DNA from 4 places in the Sphaerimonospora mesophila genome. Region 1 is predicted to be linked to each of the others. Evidence: riboswitches for the same ligand, from Rfam matches in the RefSeq annotation. Region 1 holds a riboswitch; each other region holds the start of a gene.
The links. A riboswitch is a leader RNA that binds a small molecule or an ion and turns the genes downstream of it on or off. The one in region 1 is predicted to bind cyclic di-AMP.

Region 1 (5,313 bases):
GTGCGCTGTCGCGGGCGGGCCATGTGCCTCCGGTGCTGCTGCACCCGGACCGCTCCACCGAGATCATCGACCTGCCTCCGGGGCTGCCGCTCGGCATCGGCACCGACCCACTGGAGACGCGGGAGCTGACGCTCCCGGCGGGCAGCGTGCTGGCCCTCTACACCGACGGCCTGGTGGAGAGCCGCGAACGTGACCTCGACGCGGGGATCATGGCGTTGCGCCGCCTGCTCGCCAGGCCCGTCGACGACCTCGAGGACATGTGCGACGTGACGATCAGCGGCCAGCGGCCCGGTCACGAACGTGACGACATCGCACTGCTGGTGGCCCGGGTACGGAACCTCGACCCCGACGAGATCGCCTCGTGTCCGCTGCCGGCCGACCCGAGGTTCGTGGCGCACGCCCGCCGCTTCGTCCGGGACACCCTGGCCGCCTGGGGGCTCGCCGGCATGGTGGACAGCACTCAGTTGATCGTGAGCGAGCTGGTCACCAACGCGCTCAAACACGGCTGGCCACCGATCGAGTTGCGGCTGCTGCGCGGCCGGACGCTGGTGTGCGAGGTCGTCGACGGCTCGGAGACGACCCCTGCCCCGCGTATGGCCGCGCCCGACGAGGACACCGGCCGGGGCCTCCAGCTCATCAAGCGGTTCGCCTACCGCTGGGGCACCCGGCCGATGCCGTACGGAAAGATCGTCTGGGTGGAGCAGAACCTGCCCTGACGATCACGTGGACATCCGCGGCGGCTCGGCATGAAGCCGTACCGGCACGAGGCCCGCCTCGCTCCCCGACCTCGCCGTGTCGGGTCGTGTCGCTAGCGGCCGGTCGGGCGCTTGCCGTGGTTGGCCTTCTTCTTCTTACGTGCCTTGGACTTACGTGCGCGCTTTCCCATCCGGGGACCGCCTTCCTCGTCCGGCTTTTCCCCACTGTCTCCCGGCCCGGCATGCCGTACAAGGGAGAAGCCGGATCCGTGCCGAATGACCCATCATGAATCAACATGCTCGCTACTTCTATCTGGCATAATTTGTTGAAATCTGTTGATAGGAGCGAGGGATGCTGGCCCAGCAACGGCGGCAGGCGATCCTGGAGCGGGTCCGCAGGACGGGTGGCGTACGCGTCGCCGAGCTCGTACGCGACCTCGGCGTCTCCGACATGACCATCCGGCGGGACCTGGAGGTCCTGGCGGACCGCGGTCTGATCGAGAAGGTCCACGGCGGCGCGACCGCCGCGGGCACCGGATCCACGGAGGAGCCCGGTTTCGCGGACAAGTCGGCGCGCCAGCGGGCGGAGAAGGAGGCGATCGCCCGGCGGGCCGCCCGGCTCGTCCAGCCCGGCGGCGCCGTCGCGCTGTCGGCCGGCACCACGACATGGGCCCTCGCCCACCATCTGGTCGAGGTGCCCGAGCTGACCGTCATCACGAACTCGGTGCAGGTGGCGGACGTCTTCCATCGGGCGGGCCGGACCGACCAGACCATCGTGCTGGTCGGCGGGGTGCGCACGCCGTCCGACGCGCTCGTGGGACCGGTGGCCGTCACGGCCATCCGATCCCTGAACGTCGACACGCTCATGCTCGGCGTCCACGGGATGTCCCCCCGAGCCGGCTTCACGACCCCGAACCTCCTCGAAGCCGAGACCGACCGGGAGCTGGTCGCCGCCGCGCGGCAGCTCGTCGTCCTGGCCGACCACACCAAGTGGGGCACGGTCGGCATCAGCACCATCGCCCGTCTCGATCAGGCCCATGTCGTCGTCAGCGACAGAGGACTACCGGATGACGCACGGGCCGAGCTGTCCGAGCACGTCGGCCGCCTGATCATCGCCGATCCGGCCGGGGAGGCCGGGCCGCGCGCGGCGGCGCCGTGAACGGCGGCGGCAGGAGCCACGGACGACGCCGGCACCGGTCGCTCAGGCGACACGACAGGCGACAGCACGAACGACTGAACGACGACGTGAAGACCGACATGAACGGCAGCGTGAAGACACCGTGAAGCGCACGATCACCCATCTCGCCGACGGCCGTGAGCTGATCTACTACGACCGGCGGGACGACGCGGACCACGGGGCTTCCGACACCCGTGACCTGCCTCCGCGCCCCCTCGCCTCCGAACTGCGCCACGACCCGCTGCTGGACGAGTGGGTGGCGGTCGCCCGGCACCGTCAGACCCGCACGCATCTCCCCTCGGCCGAGGAGTGTCCCCTCTGCCCCGCCCACCCCGGCTCGGAGATCCCCTCCCCCTACGAGGTGGCGGTCTTCGAGAACCGCTTCCCGTCCTTCAGCTTCAACACCGGCGGCTTCGACACGGGGCAGAGCGCCGGGACCGGCGGGCACGACGACGTGGGCGGGCTCAGCGAGGCGCGGCCGGGCGTCGGACGCTGCGAGGTCGTGTGCTTCACCGCCGACCACGACGCCTCCTTCGCCTCCCTCGGCGACGACCGGGTCGAACTCGTCATGGAGGCATGGGCCGACCGTACGGCTGAGTTGTCCGCTCTGCCGGGAGTTGAGCAGGTCTTCTGCTTCGAGAACCGCGGCGCCGAGATCGGCATCACGCTGCCGCATCCCCACGGCCAGATCTACGCCTACCCGTACGTGACGCCGCGAACCCGGCGGATGCTGGACACGGCCGCCCGATACGCGGGAGGGAACCTGTTCGCCGATGTGCTGGCGGCCGAGCGGCGTGGCCCCCGGGTGGTCGCCGCCAACGAACACTGGACCGCCTTCGTGCCGGCGGCCGCCCGCTATCCGTTCGAGGTGCACGTCTATCCGCACCGCCGGGTGCCCGACATCCCCGCGCTGGCGGCCGAGGAGCGCGCCGCGTTCGGGCCGATCTACACCGAGGTGCTGCGCCGTCTGGACGGCCTGTTCGGGGTCGCCATGCCGTACGTCGCGGCCTGGCACCAGGCCCCGGTCTCCCATCGGCGCGATCTCGCCTATCTGCACCTGCAGTTGTTCAGCATCCGGCGGGCGCCGGACAAGCTGAAGTACCTCGCCGGCTCGGAGTCCGCGATGGGCGCCTTCGTCAACGACGTACTGCCGGAGGAGGCGGCCCGGATGCTGCAGCAGGCCCGGATCACGGGCTGATCTCCGAATGGTTGCGACTTGGGGTGGCAACCGGTCTTTCCGTACCACTAGTATCCTTCGCATCGACTGACCCAGCCGACAGGCCTAATCCCAGGCGCCGCGCCCGGGAGCCGGGGACCCAACAGGAACATGGGGTGAAGGCACGCCAGGTGTTCGACCTGGTGCCCGGGCGCCTCCAGCCCGAACCCGTCAGCTAACCCGGCAGGCAGATGGAGAGGAGTGGGCACTGCCCCGCGTGTCACCTCTGGCCGCCGTTGTGCTGGCGGCCGCCGTGCTCGTGTTCGGTACGGCCACAGCGGGCCATGCCGACCCGAAACCCAGCAGGAGCGTCCTCAAGAAACAGCTCGCCGGCCTGGAGAAGAAGGTCGACCAGCTGATCGTCGACTACAACGCCAAACGGGTCGAGCTGGCCAAGGCCCGTACGGCGGAGCAGGCCGCGCGTGAGCGGCTCGCCCGGGCCGAGGCCGACTACGAGGCCATGAGACGGTCGGTCGAGGACTTCGCCGAGCGGACGTACCAGATGAGCGGCCCGGTGCCGGTTCCCGACCTGACGACCTCGGCGCTCGTGTACCAGATGCAGCAGGAGCAGGTGCTCAGGCTCGGCCGCTTCGAGGAGGCGCGCGCGGAACGGCAGCGCGCCGCTGACGCGGCGAAAGACCTGACCGCCCGATTCAAGGCGCAGGCCGCGACCGTCGCCGATCGGCGCAAGGAGGCGGAGAAGCTGATCGACGAGATCAAGGACAAGCTCGACAAGCTGATCCCCGTCGCCCCCGGCAGACGGCCGGGCGGCTCGTGGGCTCCCGAGTTGCCCACCGGCGCCGACAACATCACTCCGCGCACCCGGTTGATGCGTTCCGAGGTGGCCGAGCACTTCGACCTGCGCTTCCCGGTCGGCTGCTACCGCTCGGACACGAGTGGCGAGCATCCCCTCGGTCGCGCCTGCGACTTCATGATGAGTTCGGGCGGCGCGATGCCGACCGAGGAGATGAAGGCCCTCGGCGACGCCATCGCGGACTGGGCCATCAAGAACGGCGCCAAGCTGGGCGTGAAGTACGTGATCTGGCGGCAGCGGATCTACAACCTCGGCCGACCCGGCTGGCGGGTGATGTCCGACCGCGGCGGGGTCACCGCCAACCACTACGACCACGTTCACATATCGATGTACTGAGGCGTTCGCCCTGCCCCTCGGTCCGCCCCGTGCCTCGGTCACTCCTCCGGAGCGGGCACCCGGGCGGCGAGCGTCTTCGGCGCCACATGGCGGAAGGCGTCTGCGACGATCCGCCGGATCTCGTCCCAGTCCACCGGGACGTCCAGGTAGACGCCCAGCCAGCCGCGGTGCCCCACGTAGGGCGGCCGGAAGAACCGGTCGGGCTCGGTCTCGACGAGTTCCTCCTGCACCCCGGGAGGGGCGGCGCACCAGAACGCGAGCCGGTCGACGTGGTGGTGGTCGGCGAACATGACGAAGGTCTTCTTGCCCCGCACGAACCAGGTCGGCTCGCCGTGACTCAGCCGCTCGGTCGTCTCGGGCAACGCCAGGCACAGCGCACGCAGCCGCTCCAACTCGTCCATCGACGAAGAATACGACACCGCGCGGCTATTCGTACGTCAGTTTGAGAAAGTGTGGATCGCCGATCAACGGGCTCAGCCGGAGATGCGTACTGGGTTGACCAGATCGGCGTAGATCAGCAGACCACCCATGACGAGGAGCAACGCGGCCATCACGTACGTCAGCGGCAGCGCCTTCGCGACGTCGACGTGGGCGGGCATCGGCCGCCGCCGGACCCGCGCGACGGCGCGTTTGATTCCTTCCCACAGCCCGCCCGCGATGTGGCCGCCGTCCAGCGGCAGCAGCGGAATCAGGTTGAACATGCCGATCGCGAGGTTGAGCCCGCCGAGCACGGTGATGAAGATATTGATCTTGTTCTCGACGGGAATGTCCGAGGCGGCTATCTCACCGCCGATGCGGCCAGCGCCGACGATGCCGATGGGACCGTTCGGATCGCGCTTCTCGCCGGAGAACGCCGCCTGCCAGACGCCGACCATCTTGTTCGGGATGTTGACCATCGCGACCGCGGTGCGCTCGGTCATGTCCCACATCTGACCGAGCACGTATCCGGGTCCCTGCCGCTCGACCACGAACGTGGGCGACACGCCGAGGAACCCCACGTTCTTCTCGACCTTCGCCGGGTCGTCGAGTGACGGCATGTCCTGGGAGATCAGGTTCACCGTGAGGGTCATGCTCC
Region 2 (5,313 bases), on a different contig from region 1:
TGCAGGAAGACCATCACCTCTTTGATGATCTTCTGTTCCTCCCAGGCGTCGGCGATCATGCGGGTCCGTTTCGGGCCGAGCCCGGGGACCTCGACCAGCCGGCCCGGCTCCTCCTCGATCACGCGCAGGGTGTCGGTGCCGAAGTGGTCCACGATCCGCTCGGCCATCTTGGGGCCGATGCCCTTGATCAGACCGGAGCCCAGATAGCGCCGGATGCCCTGGATGGTGGCCGGCAGGATCGTCGTGTAGGACCACACCTCGAACTGCCTGCCGTACCGGGGATGTGACCCCCACCGGCCGGTGAGCCGCAGCGACTCGCCGACCTGCGCTCCGAGCAGTGGCCCGACGACCGTCAGCAGCTCGCTGCCCGAGCGCTCGGCGGCGACCCGGGCGATCGTGTAGCCGGTCTCCTCGTTGGCGTAGGTGATCCGTTCGAGGACGCAGTTGAGCTCGGTGCCGGGCGGCCTGCCGGCGGGCGCGCCGGAGGGGTTGGTCATGGCTGGCATTGTCCCCCAGGCCGCGCCGCGCCGCGTACGATCTGCCCCGTGCTGTGCTCCCCCGGCCGATAGCCTGATGCGATCGACGATGGTGTCGTGATTGCGGAGGTCGGTGGGATGGTTCTGGAGGGTACGGCTCGCGCGATGCTGCGCAGGCTGGCGATCGAGCAGGCGCAGTCGCGGGTGCCCTCGATGGTGGCGGCGGTGGTGCGGAACGGGCAGATCGCCTGGTTCGGGGCCCGGGGGCGGGTCGACGGGCAGCGGCCGGAGCGGGACACGCAGTATCGCATCGGGTCGATCACCAAGACGCTGGTGGCGGTCGCGGTGATGCGGCTGCGCGACGAGGGGCGGCTGAATCTGCTCGATCCGTTGGACAAGCACGTGCCGGGCACGCCGGTGGGCGAGGCGACGATCGCCCAGCTGCTGTCGCACACCAGCGGGCTGACGGCCGAGCCGCCCGGCGCGTGGTGGGAGCGCACGCCGGGGGTGGCGGTGGCCGAGCTGATCGGCGCGATGGGGCCGGAGTCGGCGCGGCATCGTGCGGGGCGGCGCTACCACTACTCCAACGTGGGGTTCGGGCTGCTGGGCGAGCTGGTGGCGCGCAAGCGGTCGGCGCCGTGGGAGCAGGTCGTGCGCGAGGAGATCCTGCGGCCGCTCGGCATGCGTGACACGACCCCGCGCCCGCGACCCCCGCACGCGACCGGGTACGCCGTGCATCCGTGGGCCGATGTGCTGCTGCCGGAGCCGGAGAACGACCATGTCGCGATGGCCCCGGCCGGGCAGATGTGGTCGACGGCGGCCGACCTGGCGCGCTGGGCGGCGTTCGTCGCGGGTGACACGGCGGAGGTGCTGCGGCCGGAGACGCTCGCGGAGATGCGCGAGCCGGCCATCGTGGAGGACGGCGACTCCTGGACCCGGGGCTATGGCCTGGGTTTCCAGCTCGTACGGCACACCGGCCCGCGCGGCCCCCGGCGGCTGGCCGGTCACACCGGGTCGATGCCCGGGTTCCTGGCCACCGTGTGGGCCGACCCCGCCGAGGGCGTCGGCGTGCTGTGGCTGGCCAACACCACCTCGGGGGTGCGCGGGCCGCTCGACGTCGACCTGCTGGACATCCTGGCCGAGCATGAGCCGCAGCTGCCGGCCGAGTGGGAGCCCGCCGAGGTCGACGACGATCTGCTGGAGCTGACCGGGCCGTGGTATTGGGGGCCGGCGCCGTACGTGCTGCGGGTCCTGCCGCGGCGGGGGCTGTCGCTCACGCCGGTCAGCGGTCAGGGCCGGGCGTCGCGGTTCGCCGCCAGGGACGACGGCACCTGGGTCGGGCTGGACGGTTACTACGCCGGTGAGACGCTGCGGGTGGTCCGCTCCGGCGACGGCGGCGTGCACCTCGATCTCAACACGTTCGTGTTCACCCGCGAGCCGTACGATCCGCAGGTCCCGGTGCCCGGCGGCGTCGACCCCCGGGGGTGGCGCTGAGCGCGCCGCGGTGACGTGTGCGCGCGGGGCGGGCCTGCGCGCGACGCCCCTTGGTTCCCACTGATCCGTCCAGTAAAACCCCAGTTGTCTTTACTTGACCGGCGTCGTGGTATCTATTACCTTTTATGCATCCAAGGGCGCATATGTCCGTTTTTCAGGTCAAGTGTGCCCACCTCTGACCGACGCGGTGTCCCGGCCGGGACACCGCCCGGCCGCCGAGTCCGCGTCCGCGCGGAGCCGGGGACCCACCTCTCCTTGGGGTGAATCGGCGCGCTGTGCCGTGCCGTAGGGCAACTTCCAGCCCGAACCCGTCAGCTAACCCGGTAGGCGGCATGGAAGCAAGGGAGTAGACCCCGCATGCACGCCCTCAAGTCCTGTGCCCGTGCTGCCCTCGTCACGGGCGTCGCCGCCGGCGCCCTCGTCTCGGCCGTGGTCGCCGGGCCGCAGGCGGCGCAGGCCGGTACCACCCACGCCGCCGCGGTCACGTCCCACATCGTGCAGGCGGGCGGCGAGCAGGCGGGCGGCGACGGCGCCACCAGCGGCAGCCCCGACACCCTCGCCCAGATCGCCGCCACGCTGCCCAAGGTCAGCCCGCAGGACGTGCTGAAGCTGGCCGCCAGCCAGGTCGGAATCACCGAGAACAGCTACGGCGGCGGGACCAAGTTCCACGAGTGGTACATGTCCAGCCCGCGCGCCCAGGAGACCCTGGCCCGTGACGGCGGCACCCTGTCCGGTTACGCCAACGCCCCCTGGTGCGACATGTTCGTCTCCTGGGTGGGCGAGCAGCTCGGCATCGGCCCCGTCATGGGCTCCGACGCCTACACCGTCACGCACGCCACCTGGTTCGCCGAGCACGGCCGGTGGGGCGACACCCCCGTGCCCGGAGCGGTGGTCTTCTTCGACTGGAGCGGCGGCGACTCCATCGGCGGCATCGACCACGTCGGCTTCGTCGTCCGCGACAACGGCGACGGCACCATCGAGACCATCGAGGGCAACACCGGTGACGGCGGCGCCGTTGAGCAGCGCACCCGCTCCAAGAGCTACGTGGCCGGGTACGGCTACCCGCTGTACACCGCGCCCTGACGCGATCCAGCCCGCGAAGCGCTGAAACGCTGAAACGCTGGTCGGACCCCGACCGGAGGCCGTGACCCGGCTCCCGGTCGGGGTCCCGCCGTCTCAGCTCCACCCCGTGTACGCGGCGGTTCGCCCGGCCTTTTATGTTCTGTAATGCTGTGCCCGTAGGGCCGCCGGAGTCCGCGGCACCAGGAAAAAGGAACAGCTCAGGAGGAGACGTGGATCTCACGCGGACGGGACTGCCGGGTATCGGGCTGCAGCATGTGCTCACCACCGAGCGAGGCCGGCAGGTAGGGGTGATCTCACATCACACCGGCCGCCGCGACCTGGTGATCTACGACAAGGAAGACCCCGACACCTGTGTGGTCACGGTGATGCTGACCGCCGACGAGGCCAACGCGCTGGCCGAGCTGCTGGGCACCGGCCGGATCGTGGAGCGCCTCAGCGAGCTGCATCGCCAGGTAGAGGGTCTCATGACGGAGAAGATTCCGATAGCGGCGGGATCACCGTACGACGGACGCGCGCTCGGTGACAGCCGAGTACGCACCAGGACCGGGGCGTCGATCGTCGCCGTGGTCCGCCAGGGTCAGGTGATAGCCAGCCCGCGTCCCGATCTCGTGTTCTCGTCTGGCGACGTCGTCGTCGTCGTGGGCACCGGGGAGGGAACAGCGGCGGTGGCCGACATCTTCGCCAACGGATGACGCCCGTGCACGGTGCCATCCAACTAATCGAACTCGGTGCGATCATCCTGGCCCTGGGGCTGCTCGGGGCCGTGGCGATCCGTTTCTCCATTTCCGCGATCCCGCTGTACCTGCTGGCCGGTCTGGCCTTCGGCATCGGCGGGATCCTTCCCCTGACCACCAGCGAGGAATTCGTCTCACTGGGCGCCGAGGTCGGCGTGATCCTGCTCCTGTTCACCCTGGGCCTGGAATACACGGCCGATGAACTGGTGGGGACGCTTCGGACCTCGGCCCCGGTGGGCCTGCTCGACCTGGTGCTGAACGCCGCCCCCGGTGTGATCACGGCGCTTGTGCTGGGGTGGGGGCCGGTCGCTGCCGTCGCCCTCGGCGGCATCACCTATGTCACCTCCTCCGGCATCACCGCCAAAGTGGTCGGGGATCTCGGCTGGCTGGGCAACCGCGAGACCCCGGCCGTGCTGTCGGTGCTGGTGTTCGAGGACCTCGCCATGGCCGCCTACCTGCCGATCCTCACCACGCTGCTGGCCGGGGCCGGGCTGGCCGCCGGGGCGATGAGCCTGGCCATCGCGGGCGCCACGATCACCGTCATCCTGGTCATCGCGCTGCGGCACGGTCCCCTGGTGGGGCGATTCGTCTCCAGCCCCAACGAAGAGGTGCTGCTGCTGAAGGTGCTCGGGCTGACCCTGCTGGTCGCCGGGGTCGCCCAGCAGCTGCAGGTGTCGGCTGCGGTGGGGGCGTTCCTGGTCGGCATCGCCCTGTCGGGCCCGCTGGCCCACAACGCCAGGCGCGTGCTGGAGCCGCTGCGCGACCTGTTCGCCGCCGTCTTCTTCGTGTTCTTCGGCCTGCAGACCGATCCGCGTCAGCTGCCGCCGGTCCTCGGGATCGCCACGCTGCTCGCCGTGATCGGCGTGGTCACCAAGGTCGCCACCGGCTGGATCGCCGCCCGGCGGGCCGGGGTCGGCCCGAGCGGCCGGCTGCGGGCGGGAGCCGCCCTCATCTCCCGGGGCGAGTTCAACATCGTCATCGCCGGCCTGGCCGTCAGCGGCGGCGTCGGCGCCAAGCTCGGGCCGCTGGCCGCGGCCTATGTGCTCATCCTCGCGGTCGCCGGGCCGCTGCTGGCCCGCGGGGCCGAGCCGCTGGCCCGCCTGCTGCGCCGCCGGGCCGCAGCGGCCTCCCCTCAGGCGGCCGAGCGCGTACCCGCTCCCAGCGCGACCCGCGTGGTGCGGGACTCCCCCGAGATCGCGGACGAGCCCTCCTGACCCGCCGGCGAGCGGATCGAGCGGTGGTTCACGCCGGGTAGGCGTGGGTCTCGGTGGCCTTGACCGAGGCCCAGACCTGCCGGCCGGGGGCCAGGTCGAGCTCGGCCAGGGCGGCCGGGGTGATGTCGGCGAAGGCGGTGATGGGGCCGTCGAGATGCACGCGTACGTCGTCGCCGTGGCGTTCGATGCCGTCGATGCGGGCCGGCCACAGGTTGCGTGGGCTGCCGTCCGGCCGGGAGCGGTACAGGGCCACGGCCGCCGGCGGGAAGGCCACGAACGCGGCTCCGTCCAGCCGGTCGGACGTGCTGAACA
Region 3 (5,313 bases), on a different contig from region 1:
CCGGAGCGCCGGGCGGGACCGCGGCGCCGTACGGCTGGCCGTAGGCCGCCTGCCCGTAACCGGGCTGCCCGTAGCCCTGCTGGCCGTACCCCTGCTGCTGGCCGTAGGCGGGCTGCTGCTGGGCCTGGCCGTACTGGTCGTGGCCGTACTGCTCCTGACCGTACTGCTGCTGGCCGTACTGCTGCTGTCCGTATTGGGGCTGCGCGTACCCCGGCTGCTGGCCGCCGTAGTCCGGCTGCTGACCGTAGCCGGGCTGCTGTTGACCGTATCCCTGCTGGCCGTATCCCTGTTGCCCGTACTGCTGCTGGCCATGGCCGGGCTGTTGACCGTAGCCGGGCTGCTGGCCGCCGTAACCCGACTGCTGACCGTACGACTGCGGCCCGGTCTGCTGGCCGTACTGCTGCTGGGCCTGACCGTACTGCTCCTGGCCGTACTGCTGCTGACCGTACGACTGCGGGCCGGTCTGCTGGCCGTAGCCCTGCTGCTGACCGTATCCCGGCTGTTGGCCGTAGCCCTGCTGGCCGTACTGCTGCTGCTCGTACTGCTGTCCGTGCCCGGGGGTCTGCGGCGAGCCCTGCTGCTGGGGCGGGTTCAGATAGTTGACGACAGTAGCCTCAGGGTCGAACGCCTGCCTGTCCGCGCCGGCACCGCGGCCGGAAGGCGGCGCTGGCGTACCATCCGAATCGCCCTGCGGATACGGTGGCTGTCCGGTGCTCACCGTGTCACCTCGTTTCAGATACGCATGCGCCCGCGGTTCAGGCTCCATGCTGATATCGCCCAAAGTAGCGACCGGCGTATCAACAGTCACCTTTGCATTTGGTTTCCCATATAGTCAAGCAGCGCAAGGATCACCCACGGTAGAGGTGCAGCAACATACGGGTGTTGCCGAGTGTGTTGGGCTTCACATGCTCAAGATCCAGAAACTCGGCGACGCCTTCGTCGTAAGAAGCCAGGAGTTCGGCGTAGACCTCGGGTGACACCGGCGTGCCCTGGATGGGCATGAAGCCGTACCGGCTGAAGAACTCGACTTCGAACGTGAGACAGAAGACGCGCCGCACTCCCAGCTCACGCGCCGTCTCTATGAGCGCGGAAACGATCCGATGGCCGACGCCCCGGCCACGGACCTCGGGGTCGACGGCGACCGTGCGGATCTCCGCCAGGTCCTCCCAGAGCACGTGCAGTGCACCGCAGCCGATGACCCGCCCAGCGCTCTCCGCCACCCAGAACTCCTGGATGTCCTCATAGAGCGTGACCGTGCTCTTCTCCAGCAGGCGGGGCCCGACTCCGGAGTACGCGTCGACGAGGCGGCGGATCACCCGTACGTCGGGCGTCCTGGCACGACGTACGACAAGGGCCGGTGGACCGGACTCGGCTGGCGTCTCCTCGGCGACCTGCTCCATGAACGGTCAGCGTAGCCCTGCGACCGAAGCGACCGGATTAACGGTCACACCATAACGGGGAGGGCGCGGACCAGAGTAACGCACAGTCGCGGCGAAAGTACCGTGAGTGGGAGTAGTGATTAACGTCACCTTGCCCAATTTTTAGCTAATTGAGACACCGGGCCGACGGACCTTCATGATCTTACGGGGAAAGTAAAGGCAGGTTGATGAGGGTACGCGCACGCCGAGACCGTGACCCGAACGTGATCGTTCAGTTGTGAAATCTAGATGGGATCGGGAGTTCCGGTTGAGCAGGAACTCGGCGTGCACTAATGTCCAGCGACGATGCCGAGTCTTCAACGCACCAGGTGTGGAGGGGAACCGGGGACCCAACTGTACGGATCGCGGTCCGGCTCGATGCCGGACCCCGTCGATAACGGGGTGAATCCGAAAGGTAGGGCTACTCCGGCCCGAACCCGTCAGCTAACCCGGTAGGCGTCCAGTAGTGCCGTACGGACACCGCGCGGCCGGCGAACGGCCGTAACAGGCGGTCCTCCGATGGCACAGCCGAGGAGAGGAGCTTGGTAACGCATGCGTGGAGGACGGCCCGCAGGCAGGCACGCCCGAGCCCGAAAGGCCGGGTCCAGGAGCATCCGCCGGTTAGCCCTCGTGGGCGTCGCACTCACCGTGATCACCTTTGGTGCCCCCACGGTGGCCGCCACCGCCGAACCCAAGCCGGATCTGAAGAAGCTCGCGGCGGAGGTCGAACGCCTCCACGAGGAGATTGAGAGCCTCGCCGAGCAGTACAACGGTGAGCGCGTACGGCTCAAGGCCGCCCAGCGCTCCGCCGCCATCGCCAAGAAGAACCTCGCCAAGAGCGAGGCGGAACTGGCCGACCGCCGCCAGAAGGCGAGCGCGCTCGCGCAGAACTCCTATATGAACGGCGGCATCGGCCCGCTGCTCCCGATGGTCGGCGCCACCGACCCCGAGACCTACCTCGACCAGGCCTCGACCACCTATGCGCTGCAGATGCAGCAGGGTCAGGAGGTCACCGAGGTCACCAACGTCATGAAGGCCGCCGAGCGGGCCAAGGCCAGCGCCGCCGCCCGCCAGGCCGAGGTGAAGAAGTTGCTGTCCAGCCTCGAAACCCGCAAGGAAAAGATCAGGGGCCTGATCAGAAAGACCGAGAGCAGCCTCTACAGCAGGGTCGCCGGAAGCATCGGCGGCCGGGCGACCCGGATCTCGTTCCCCATCGTCGGCAACGGCAAGGCGGCCGAGGCCGCACGCTGGGCGCTGACCCAGCAGTTGAAGCCCTATGTCTGGGGCGCGGAAGGGCCCTCGTCCTACGACTGCTCCGGCCTGGTCATGGCGGCCTACCAGCGGGTCGGGATCAGCCTGCCGCACTACACCGGTGACCAGTGGACGGCGGGCGCGCACATCAACCGCGAAGACATGCGTCCGGGCGACCTCGTGTTCTTCTACAACGACCTGCATCACGTCGGCATCTACATCGGCGGCGGCTACATGGTCCACGCGCCGCGCACCGGGGACGTCGTACGCGTCGCCAAGATCGCCGGTCGGCCGTTCGCGGGAGCCGTACGGATCGCGGACTGAGCATCTCCGGCTGAGCATCGCGGACTGAGCATCGCGGACTGAGCATCGCGGACTGAGCATCGCGGACTGAGCATCGGGACGGCTCCCCCGGCCGAGGCGGACACGCACCGGGAACACCCGGCCCGTACGTCGAAGCGTCGTTCGCCGATTCGGTGCGACGTCGCCGGGAACCGACTATGAAGACCGGGGCGCGCTCAGCGCGTCCCGGCCGACCGTTGCGCTCTCGTGAGAGGAGCCGCGATGACGAGGGCCTTCGCGCTGTGGGGCGGTGGGAGCCTGGGGGCCGTCCAGGTGGGCATGCTCCGCGCACTGACGGCGCACGGGGTGCGCGCCGACATGGTGGTGGGCGCCTCGGTGGGCGCGCTCAACGGCGCCTACTACGCGGCCCACCCCGATGCCGAGGGCGTCGAGGAGCTCGCCCGCCTGTGGCTCACGGTGAGCAGCCACGACGTGTATCCGCTCAGCAGGCAGGAGGCGCTGCGCAGCCTGGCGGACAACCTTCCCTTCCATCCGCTGCGTGGCGCGCTGCGGGCGATCGGCACGCTGAACTACACCTTCCCGTTCAACCCCGTGACCGTCCTCGGCACGGCACTCGGCACCCGCAACCACCTTTTCGACAACAACGCGCTGCGCCGGTTCCTGGAACGCTTCATCTCGTTCGAGTACCTGGAGGACACCCGGCTCCCGCTGTTGGTGCTGACGACCGACGTCCTCAGCGGGCGGGCCGCCGTGCTGTCGCACGGACCCGTGCTTCCCGCGCTGCTGGCCAGCACCGCCATTCCCGCGCTCTATCCCAATGTGCGGATCGGCGACCGCATTCTGATGGACGGCGGCGTGGCCGACCAGACCGTCCTGGATCTGGCCGTCAACGCGGGCGCCGACGAGGTGTACCTGTTCGCGCCCGGCTTCTCCTGCCATCTGCCCGCGCCGCCGTCCACCGCCATCGCGATGGCCCTGCACGGCTACAACCTGCTGAGCGAGCAGCGCATCAGCGCCTCCATCAGGCACAACCGGCGTCGTACGACGATGCACGTGCTCCCGCCGCTGTGCCCGGTCGAGGTGCTGCCGATAGATTTCCGCCAGACGGCCGACCTGATCGAGCGCGCCACCCAGGCGACCCTGCACTGGCTCCACAGCCATGAACCGAAACCGGGCGTCGCACGATATCTGTCCGATCCCGTGGCCGACGAGGAGCATCCGCTCCATGTGGAGCCGGCCGCGCCCGTTCCCTCGACCGGCGGGCGCACCCGCCGCCGACCGATCGGATCAACCGATTAGACCAACCGCTTGGAGAGCGGTCCGAGGCATACGCCGGGAGATCAGATCAGGCGGCGGCGGGCCGCCCAGGCGACCGCCTCGATCGCCGTCTCCACGCCGATCCTGTCGCAGATGCCGCGCAGGCGCCGCCGTACGGTCCGACCGCTCACGTCCAGACGGCGGCCCACCCGATCGGCGCTGACGCCCTTGGCGAGCTCGGCGAGAAGCAGCAGATCGTCGTCGGTGAGACCGGCACGGTCCAGGTCCGAGGCGAGATTGTCACCTCGGGAGACGACGTCGGGAAACCCCATCGCCTGCCCCTCCCTACGATGACGAATGGCCGACCCACCCTCCACGGGTAGGTAAACACCTCCCACGAAACTCGTCAAGTGTCGAAGCGCACGCCCGCCCTTCGCCGCGCTTCTCCGGGTTTCACGAGGTGTTACGGGCATAGACCAGGCGGAGTCCGATCAGTGTGAGCCAGGGTTCGTGTACGTCGATCGTGCGGGCCTCGTCGACGACCAGCGGGGCGCCGGTGCCGGTGGCCACCACCGTGACGTCGTCGGGGTCGGCGGCGAGCTCCGCCGTCATCCGGTCCACGATGCCGTCGACCAGCCCGGCGAAACCGTAGATTATGCCGGACTGCACCGCCTCCACCGCGTTCTTGGCGATCACTGACCGCGGCCGGATCAGCTCGACCTTGTGAAGTTGCGCCCCGGCCTCGGCGAGCGCGTCCACCGAGATCTCCAGGCCGGGGGCGGTGACGGCGCCGATGTACTCGCCCCGCCCCGACACCGCGTCGAACGACGTCGCCGTGCCGAAGTCCACGATCACGCACGGCCCGCCGTACAGGGTGGCGGCCGCGAGCGCGTTCACGATCCGGTCGCTGCCGACCTCCTTGGGATTGTCCATCCGCACCGGGACACCGGTGCGCACACCGGGCTCGACGACCACGGTCGTGACGTCACCGAAGTAGCGGCGCGACATCTCCCGCATCTCGTTGAGCACCGACGGAACCGTCGAGCAGATCGCGATGCCGCCGATGTCGGCGTCCTTGAGGATC
Region 4 (5,313 bases), on a different contig from region 1:
CCGGGGACGCCGGGGACGCCCTCGGCCAGGTGCCGCTTGCGCCGCTGCTCGGGCGTCGGGGTCCGGGAATAGCCGCGCAGTTCCTCCAGCGTCTGCACGCCCAGCGAGCCGACCCGCGCGATCAGGCCGTGCAGGACGTCGACGGTCGCCCGGGCGTCGGCCAGCGCCCGGTGGCACGGCTCGCTGGGGCTGCGGAAGAACCGGGCCAGCGTGGCCAGCTTGCAGTTGGGGGTCTCGTCGCGGGTGAGCACGCGCCGGGCGAGGTCGACGGTGTCGACGACCGGGTTGGCCGGCGGGGGGTAGCCGCCGGCCGCGCAGGCGGCCCGGATGAACGACATGTCGAAGGGCGCGTTGTGCGCGACCAGGGTCGTCCCGGCGATGAACTCCAGGAAGCTCGGGAGCACCTCGGGGAACTTCGGCGCGGCGACGACCATCGCGTCGGTGATGCCGGTGAGCACCGAGATGAACGGCGGGATGGGGCCGCCGGGGTCGACCAGCGTGGCGAACTCGCCCAGCACCTCGCCGCCGCGCACCTTGACCGCGCCGATTTCGGTGACCGCGTGCTCGGCGGCGGATCCGCCCGTGGTCTCCAGGTCGAAGACGACGAACGTCACCTCGCGCAGGGGAGTGCCGAGATCGTCGATGGTGCCCTGTACCGCGTCCACGCCATGACGATAGAGACCCGGACCGACATTCGTCTCTCCCGTCTCACTGACCGCGGAACGGCCACCGGCGTGGCAGCCGTACCCTTGGAAAAAGGACACGATGAGGAGCGACGAGATGAGTTCAGCCGGGGAAGGCCTGTCTCGTCCGTTGCCAGAGCGGGTCCGGTTACACGTCGTGGAGGTCGCGGCGCAGGTGCTGGGCACGATGCCGGCGGCCGCCGTACCATCGCCGCTGCGCGGCATCGCGAGGTTCGAGCCGCGTAAGCGTGCCCGCCTCGGCGCCGCGCCGATCGCCGCCCAGTTGGAGTCCGACAAGGAGTTCCGCGAGCTGGTGGCCGAGGCGGTCGAGACGGCCTGGCCCGAGCTGGTGGCGGGCCTCGCCGAGGGCACCGTGCCTCCGGCGGCCGATCCGGTGCTGGTGGCGGCGGCGGCGTATCTGACCCGTCCGCCGGGCTGGCCGGACCTGGTGGAACAGGCGCGGGCGGAGCTCGAGCGGGCGGCCTCGCTCGGCAACCAGCGCGAGCAGGCCGAGACCCGGCTGCGCGAGCAGCTGGCCGCGCAGCGTGCCGCCGCCAAGGAGGAGGTCGAGCGGGTCCGCGAGCAGCTCAAGACGTTGCGCGCGGAGAACGCCGATCTGCGGCGCAAGCTGCACGACGCGAGGGAGCGGCTCAGGGCGGCGGAGGCGAGGGCGGCCGAGTCCGCGGCGGAGGCGGCCGAGGCCAGGGCCAGGGCCGCCGAGGTGAGCGGCACCAGCGAGACCGAGATGCGCAGGCTCAAGGAGCGTCTGGCGGACGCCGAGCGGCAGCGGGAGGCCTCCCGACGCGCGGCCAGGGAGGGCCGCAGTGTGGAGGACGTCCGCATCCGGGTGCTCCTCGACGCGCTTCAGGGGACGGTGGCGGGGTTGCGCAAGGAGCTCGCCCTGCCCACGACCATCAGCAGGCCGGCCGACTCCGTGGCGGCGGTGGCCCCGGATTCGCCGGGTGTGACCGCGGTCCCCGCCAGGGCGCTCGCCGACGACGACCCCCAGCTGCTGGACCAGCTTCTCGCGATCCCCCACCTGCATCTGATCGTCGACGGATACAACGTGACCAAGACGGGCTATCCGTCGCTCACGCTGGCCGACCAGCGGACCCGGCTCCTCACCGGACTCGGCGGCCTGGCCGTACAGTCCCGTGTGGAGGTGACCTGCGTCTTCGACGGCGCCGAGCTGGACGGTCCGGTCCACGTCTCTGCGCCGCGCGGGGTGCGGGTGAGGTTCAGCGCGCCGGGGGAGATCGCCGACGACCTGATCAGGCAGCTGGTGCGCGCCGAGCCGAAGGGCCGGTCGATGGCGGTGGTCTCGTCGGACCGGGAGGTGGCCGACTCCGTGCGCAGGATGGGGGCCAGGCCGGTGCCCGCGCTGCTGCTGCTCCGCCGCCTCGGCCGGGGCTGAAGAGGCGGGAGGGGCTGCCCGGACAGCCGGGGCCGGGCCGTGCTCGAGGCCGGCCAGGTTGAAGCTTGAAGATCGCATGAGTAGAGTCGCGCCAGGCTTGGGACGATCTCGAGGGGGCCTTGGTGCGAGGGCGCTTACCGGTGGCCGCCGGCATGGCCGCCGTGCTTTTGCTGCTGCCGAACATGGACGCGCAGGCGGATCCGAGACCGACCGTGGCTCAGGCCAAAGCGAAGTTGAAGCAGCTGAACGAGCAGGCCGACAAGCTCGTAGACCGTTACAACGCGGCCAACGAGAAGTGGAAGAAGGCCAAGAAGCAGTACGACGCGGTCAACGACGACTATCGCAAGCACGCCAAGCGGGTCGAGGAGCTGCGCGAGGGGGTCGTCTCCATCGCGGTGAACGACTACCAGTTCGGCGACCTGGCGTGGAACGGCGTCCTCTACGGCACCGACCCGGAGGCGGCCCTCAGCGGCATGGCCGCACTCGACCAGCTCTCCCAGGAGCGCGCCCGCAAGCTCGAGGCGTACGAGGGCGCCATCTCGGGGCTCAAGCAGCGACGGGACAGGAAGAAGTCGGCCTACGACTCCGCCGTGAAGGTCAAGGGCGACCTCGCCAAGGAGAAGGATGAGGTCGAAAAGCTCGTCAAGCGGCAGATGGCACTGCTGCGCGAACTCGGTGCGTTCAACCCCGGCAACCCGAACAGCGCGGGAGCCGTCTACACCGGGCCGGCGTCGGGCAACGCGCTCACCGCGCTGCAGTTCGCCTACAAGCAGATCGGCAAGCCCTACCGGTACGGCGGGACGGGACCGAGCGGCTGGGACTGCTCAGGGCTCGTTCAGGCGGCCTGGGCGGCGGCCGGGGTGCGGCTGCCCCGGACGAGCTATGAGCAGTGGGCGTGGGGCGCCGGCCGGCGGGTGTCCCTGAACGAGTTGCAGGCCGGTGACCTGCTCTGGCACTCGGGCTACGGACACGTCGGGATCTATGACGGGGCCGGCAAGGTGGTCCACGCTCCCCAGACGGGAGATGTGGTGAAAGTCACCCCACTTGCCCAATATCGCCCGATTGGTGCGGTACGCCCCTGAGGTCGCTTTTTGATCTCTTTGTGCTAAATGTGAGCAGCATCATATTTAGGTGAATTTCGTCCGGGTATCCTGCGGTTTTTACCTTACCCGGAGCTTAAACGATCTCCTTCTCCTTGGGGTGGCCTTTGCCGTTCGGTGGCGCGTCCGGATAGCTTCTGGGCCTGCGGCGAGCACCGGACCACCGGTCTCGTCCCGCATCCAATCGGTGATCTGCCGAGTCCGTGCAGTCAGGAGGCACGGAGCCGGGGAACCAACGACCCTCGCATTCAGGGGTCAGGGGTGAATCGGCGCGCCGGGAGCGTTCCAAAACGCTGCCACCCGGGTGCCGTAGGGCGACTTCCCCGCCCGAACCCGTCAGCTAACCCGGTAGGCGCGAGCGGAAGACCCTAGGAGAGATCCTGTCTACCACCCCCGCGAATCTGTCCCATCGTGCCCGTCTCGTCCTCGGTGGCGTCGTGCTGACGTCCTCCCTCGGGGCCATCGCCGCACCGGCGTCGGCGGACGACTCGGTGACCGTGACCGTCACCAAGGCGAACCCGGCGGTCGGACGGGCCGCCTCGGCCGACGACCCCGCGGCGAAGAAGACGTCGGATAAGACGAGCACGGAGAAGACGAGCACGGATAAGACGAGCACGGAGAAGAAGGAGGCGAAGCCGAGCCGGGCCGAGCGTCAGCAGGCCAAGGCCAAGCAGGCCGTCAAGGTCGCCAAAAGGCATATCGGCGCCCCCTACCGCTGGGGCGCCACCGGACCGCGAGCGTTCGACTGCTCCGGCCTCGTCCAGTTCGCCTGGCGCAAGGCGGGAGTACGCCTCCCGCGCACCACGTGGTCGATGCTCGGCGCGGTGCGCAAGAAGGTCGCCTGGCGGAACCTCAAGGCCGGTGACCTCGTCTTCACCAGCGGCGGCGGTCACGTGGGCATGTACATCGGGCGCGGCAGGATCGTCCACGCGCCGCACAGCGGCACCCGGGTGAGGATCGACAAGCTCGACGCCTACCGCAAGCGCACCTTCGTGGGAGCCGTACGACCCGGGGTCTGACGTCACCGCTGCCGCCGCGCGGCCCCCGTACGATGCTCGGCATGCCGCTGATCCGTGTCTTGATCGGGGCGCTGGTCCTGATCGGGCTGCTGGTCCTGCCGGCCGGGTCCGGGCCGGGTGATCGCCTGCTGCCGTCGGCGCGGGCGATCACCGCCGAGCATCCGGACATCTGGGCCGGTGCGTCGTGGGCCAGGGGCGAGCACGTGCTGGTCGTCGGCCGGCCACGTGGACTCGTCGCCGAACTCGCCGCGCCGGCCGACCGGGGGAGCCGTACGGTCGCCCGGGTCTGGGGGCGGCCGGTCGACGCGGTGATCCTGGTGCCGGCCACGACGGAGCAGGCGGCCGCACTGGCCGCGCCCGCGCGCGTGACCGGACTCGCCGCGCTCGCGGGGGTGGACCGCGTGATCGTCGAACCGTCCGGCTTCGCCCGCCTGTCGGCGGCCGGCCGCCGGGTCGTCATCACGCACGAGCTCACCCACGTCGCCACGGACGCGGCGGCGACGGGGCACCTGCCCGCCTGGCTGGTCGAGGGGTTCGCCGACTACGTGGGCTACCTCGACAGCGGCCTCACGGCCGGCGCGGTCGCCGCTGAACTGGCGGCGGACCTGCGGGCCGGGGCGCCGCCGCGTGCGCTGCCCGATCGTGCGGACTTCGCGGCGGGCTCGCCCCGGCGGGCGCAGGCGTACGAGGAGGCCTGGCTGGCCTGCCGGTACATCGCCGAGCGGTTCGGCGAGCGGCGGCTCGTGGCCCTCTACCGCGCCGCGATGCGCACCGGCCGGGACGGCGGTGAAGGCATCGACGGGGTGCTGCGCGCCACGCTCGGCATCTCGACAGCGGAGCTCACCCGCTCGTGGCTCGCCTACCTCCCCACCGTGATCTTGCGATAGCTCGCACCCATGGCCGCCTGCCTGCCCGTTCGTCCTCGCTGATCTTGCAGAAACTCCCGATCATACGCCGCTGCCTGCGACAATGCTCTTCGTGACCTTGCACTCCACCGCCGAGTGCAAGATCACGAATGGTGTTTCAGCAGGTCACTGTGGATCGACGAATATTTCTGCAAGATCACGGAAGGTCGCGTGCCAGGTGGGCGGCCATCC

Region 2: it holds a riboswitch for cyclic di-AMP, as region 1 does, so the genes downstream of both, AP234_RS05730 (CHAP domain-containing protein) here and AP234_RS00280 (coiled-coil domain-containing protein) in region 1, are expected to answer to the same signal.
Region 3: it holds a riboswitch for cyclic di-AMP, as region 1 does, so the genes downstream of both, AP234_RS26365 (NlpC/P60 family protein) here and AP234_RS00280 (coiled-coil domain-containing protein) in region 1, are expected to answer to the same signal.
Region 4: it holds a riboswitch for cyclic di-AMP, as region 1 does, so the genes downstream of both, AP234_RS23365 (C40 family peptidase) here and AP234_RS00280 (coiled-coil domain-containing protein) in region 1, are expected to answer to the same signal.

The regions. Positions count from the first base shown of each region.
Region 1 covers NZ_BCBX01000030.1:21,305-26,617, forward strand. Annotated here, with positions in the region: gene AP234_RS00265 (SpoIIE family protein phosphatase) at 1-716, shown strand, start outside; gene AP234_RS39340 (50S ribosomal protein bL37) at 809-886, opposite strand; gene AP234_RS00270 (DeoR/GlpR family DNA-binding transcription regulator) at 1,048-1,854, shown strand; gene galT (galactose-1-phosphate uridylyltransferase) at 1,976-3,070, shown strand; cyclic di-AMP (ydaO/yuaA leader) riboswitch at 3,142-3,292, shown strand; gene AP234_RS00280 (coiled-coil domain-containing protein) at 3,306-4,238, shown strand; gene AP234_RS00285 (MmcQ/YjbR family DNA-binding protein) at 4,277-4,639, opposite strand; gene AP234_RS00290 (M50 family metallopeptidase) at 4,712-5,313, opposite strand, start outside.
Region 2 covers NZ_BCBX01000031.1:287,794-293,106, reverse strand. Annotated here, with positions in the region: gene recD2 (SF1B family DNA helicase RecD2) at 1-497, opposite strand, end outside; gene AP234_RS05735 (serine hydrolase domain-containing protein) at 594-1,970, shown strand; cyclic di-AMP (ydaO/yuaA leader) riboswitch at 2,174-2,314, shown strand; gene AP234_RS05730 (CHAP domain-containing protein) at 2,328-3,053, shown strand; gene AP234_RS05725 (cation:proton antiporter regulatory subunit) at 3,263-3,745, shown strand; gene AP234_RS37795 (cation:proton antiporter) at 3,751-5,001, shown strand; gene AP234_RS05715 (ABC transporter ATP-binding protein) at 5,030-5,313, opposite strand, start outside.
Region 3 covers NZ_BCBX01000045.1:85,517-90,829, forward strand. Annotated here, with positions in the region: gene AP234_RS26355 (RDD family protein) at 1-718, opposite strand, end outside; gene AP234_RS26360 (amino-acid N-acetyltransferase) at 849-1,400, opposite strand; cyclic di-AMP (ydaO/yuaA leader) riboswitch at 1,716-1,892, shown strand; gene AP234_RS26365 (NlpC/P60 family protein) at 2,049-2,993, shown strand; gene AP234_RS26370 (patatin-like phospholipase family protein) at 3,234-4,271, shown strand; gene AP234_RS26375 (LuxR family transcriptional regulator) at 4,313-4,561, opposite strand; gene AP234_RS26380 (type III pantothenate kinase) at 4,683-5,313, opposite strand, start outside.
Region 4 covers NZ_BCBX01000041.1:162,978-168,290, forward strand. Annotated here, with positions in the region: gene AP234_RS23350 (DEDD exonuclease domain-containing protein) at 1-665, opposite strand, end outside; gene AP234_RS23355 (NYN domain-containing protein) at 781-2,097, shown strand; gene AP234_RS23360 (NlpC/P60 family protein) at 2,220-3,179, shown strand; cyclic di-AMP (ydaO/yuaA leader) riboswitch at 3,381-3,567, shown strand; gene AP234_RS23365 (C40 family peptidase) at 3,635-4,216, shown strand; gene AP234_RS23370 (peptidase MA family metallohydrolase) at 4,258-5,103, shown strand.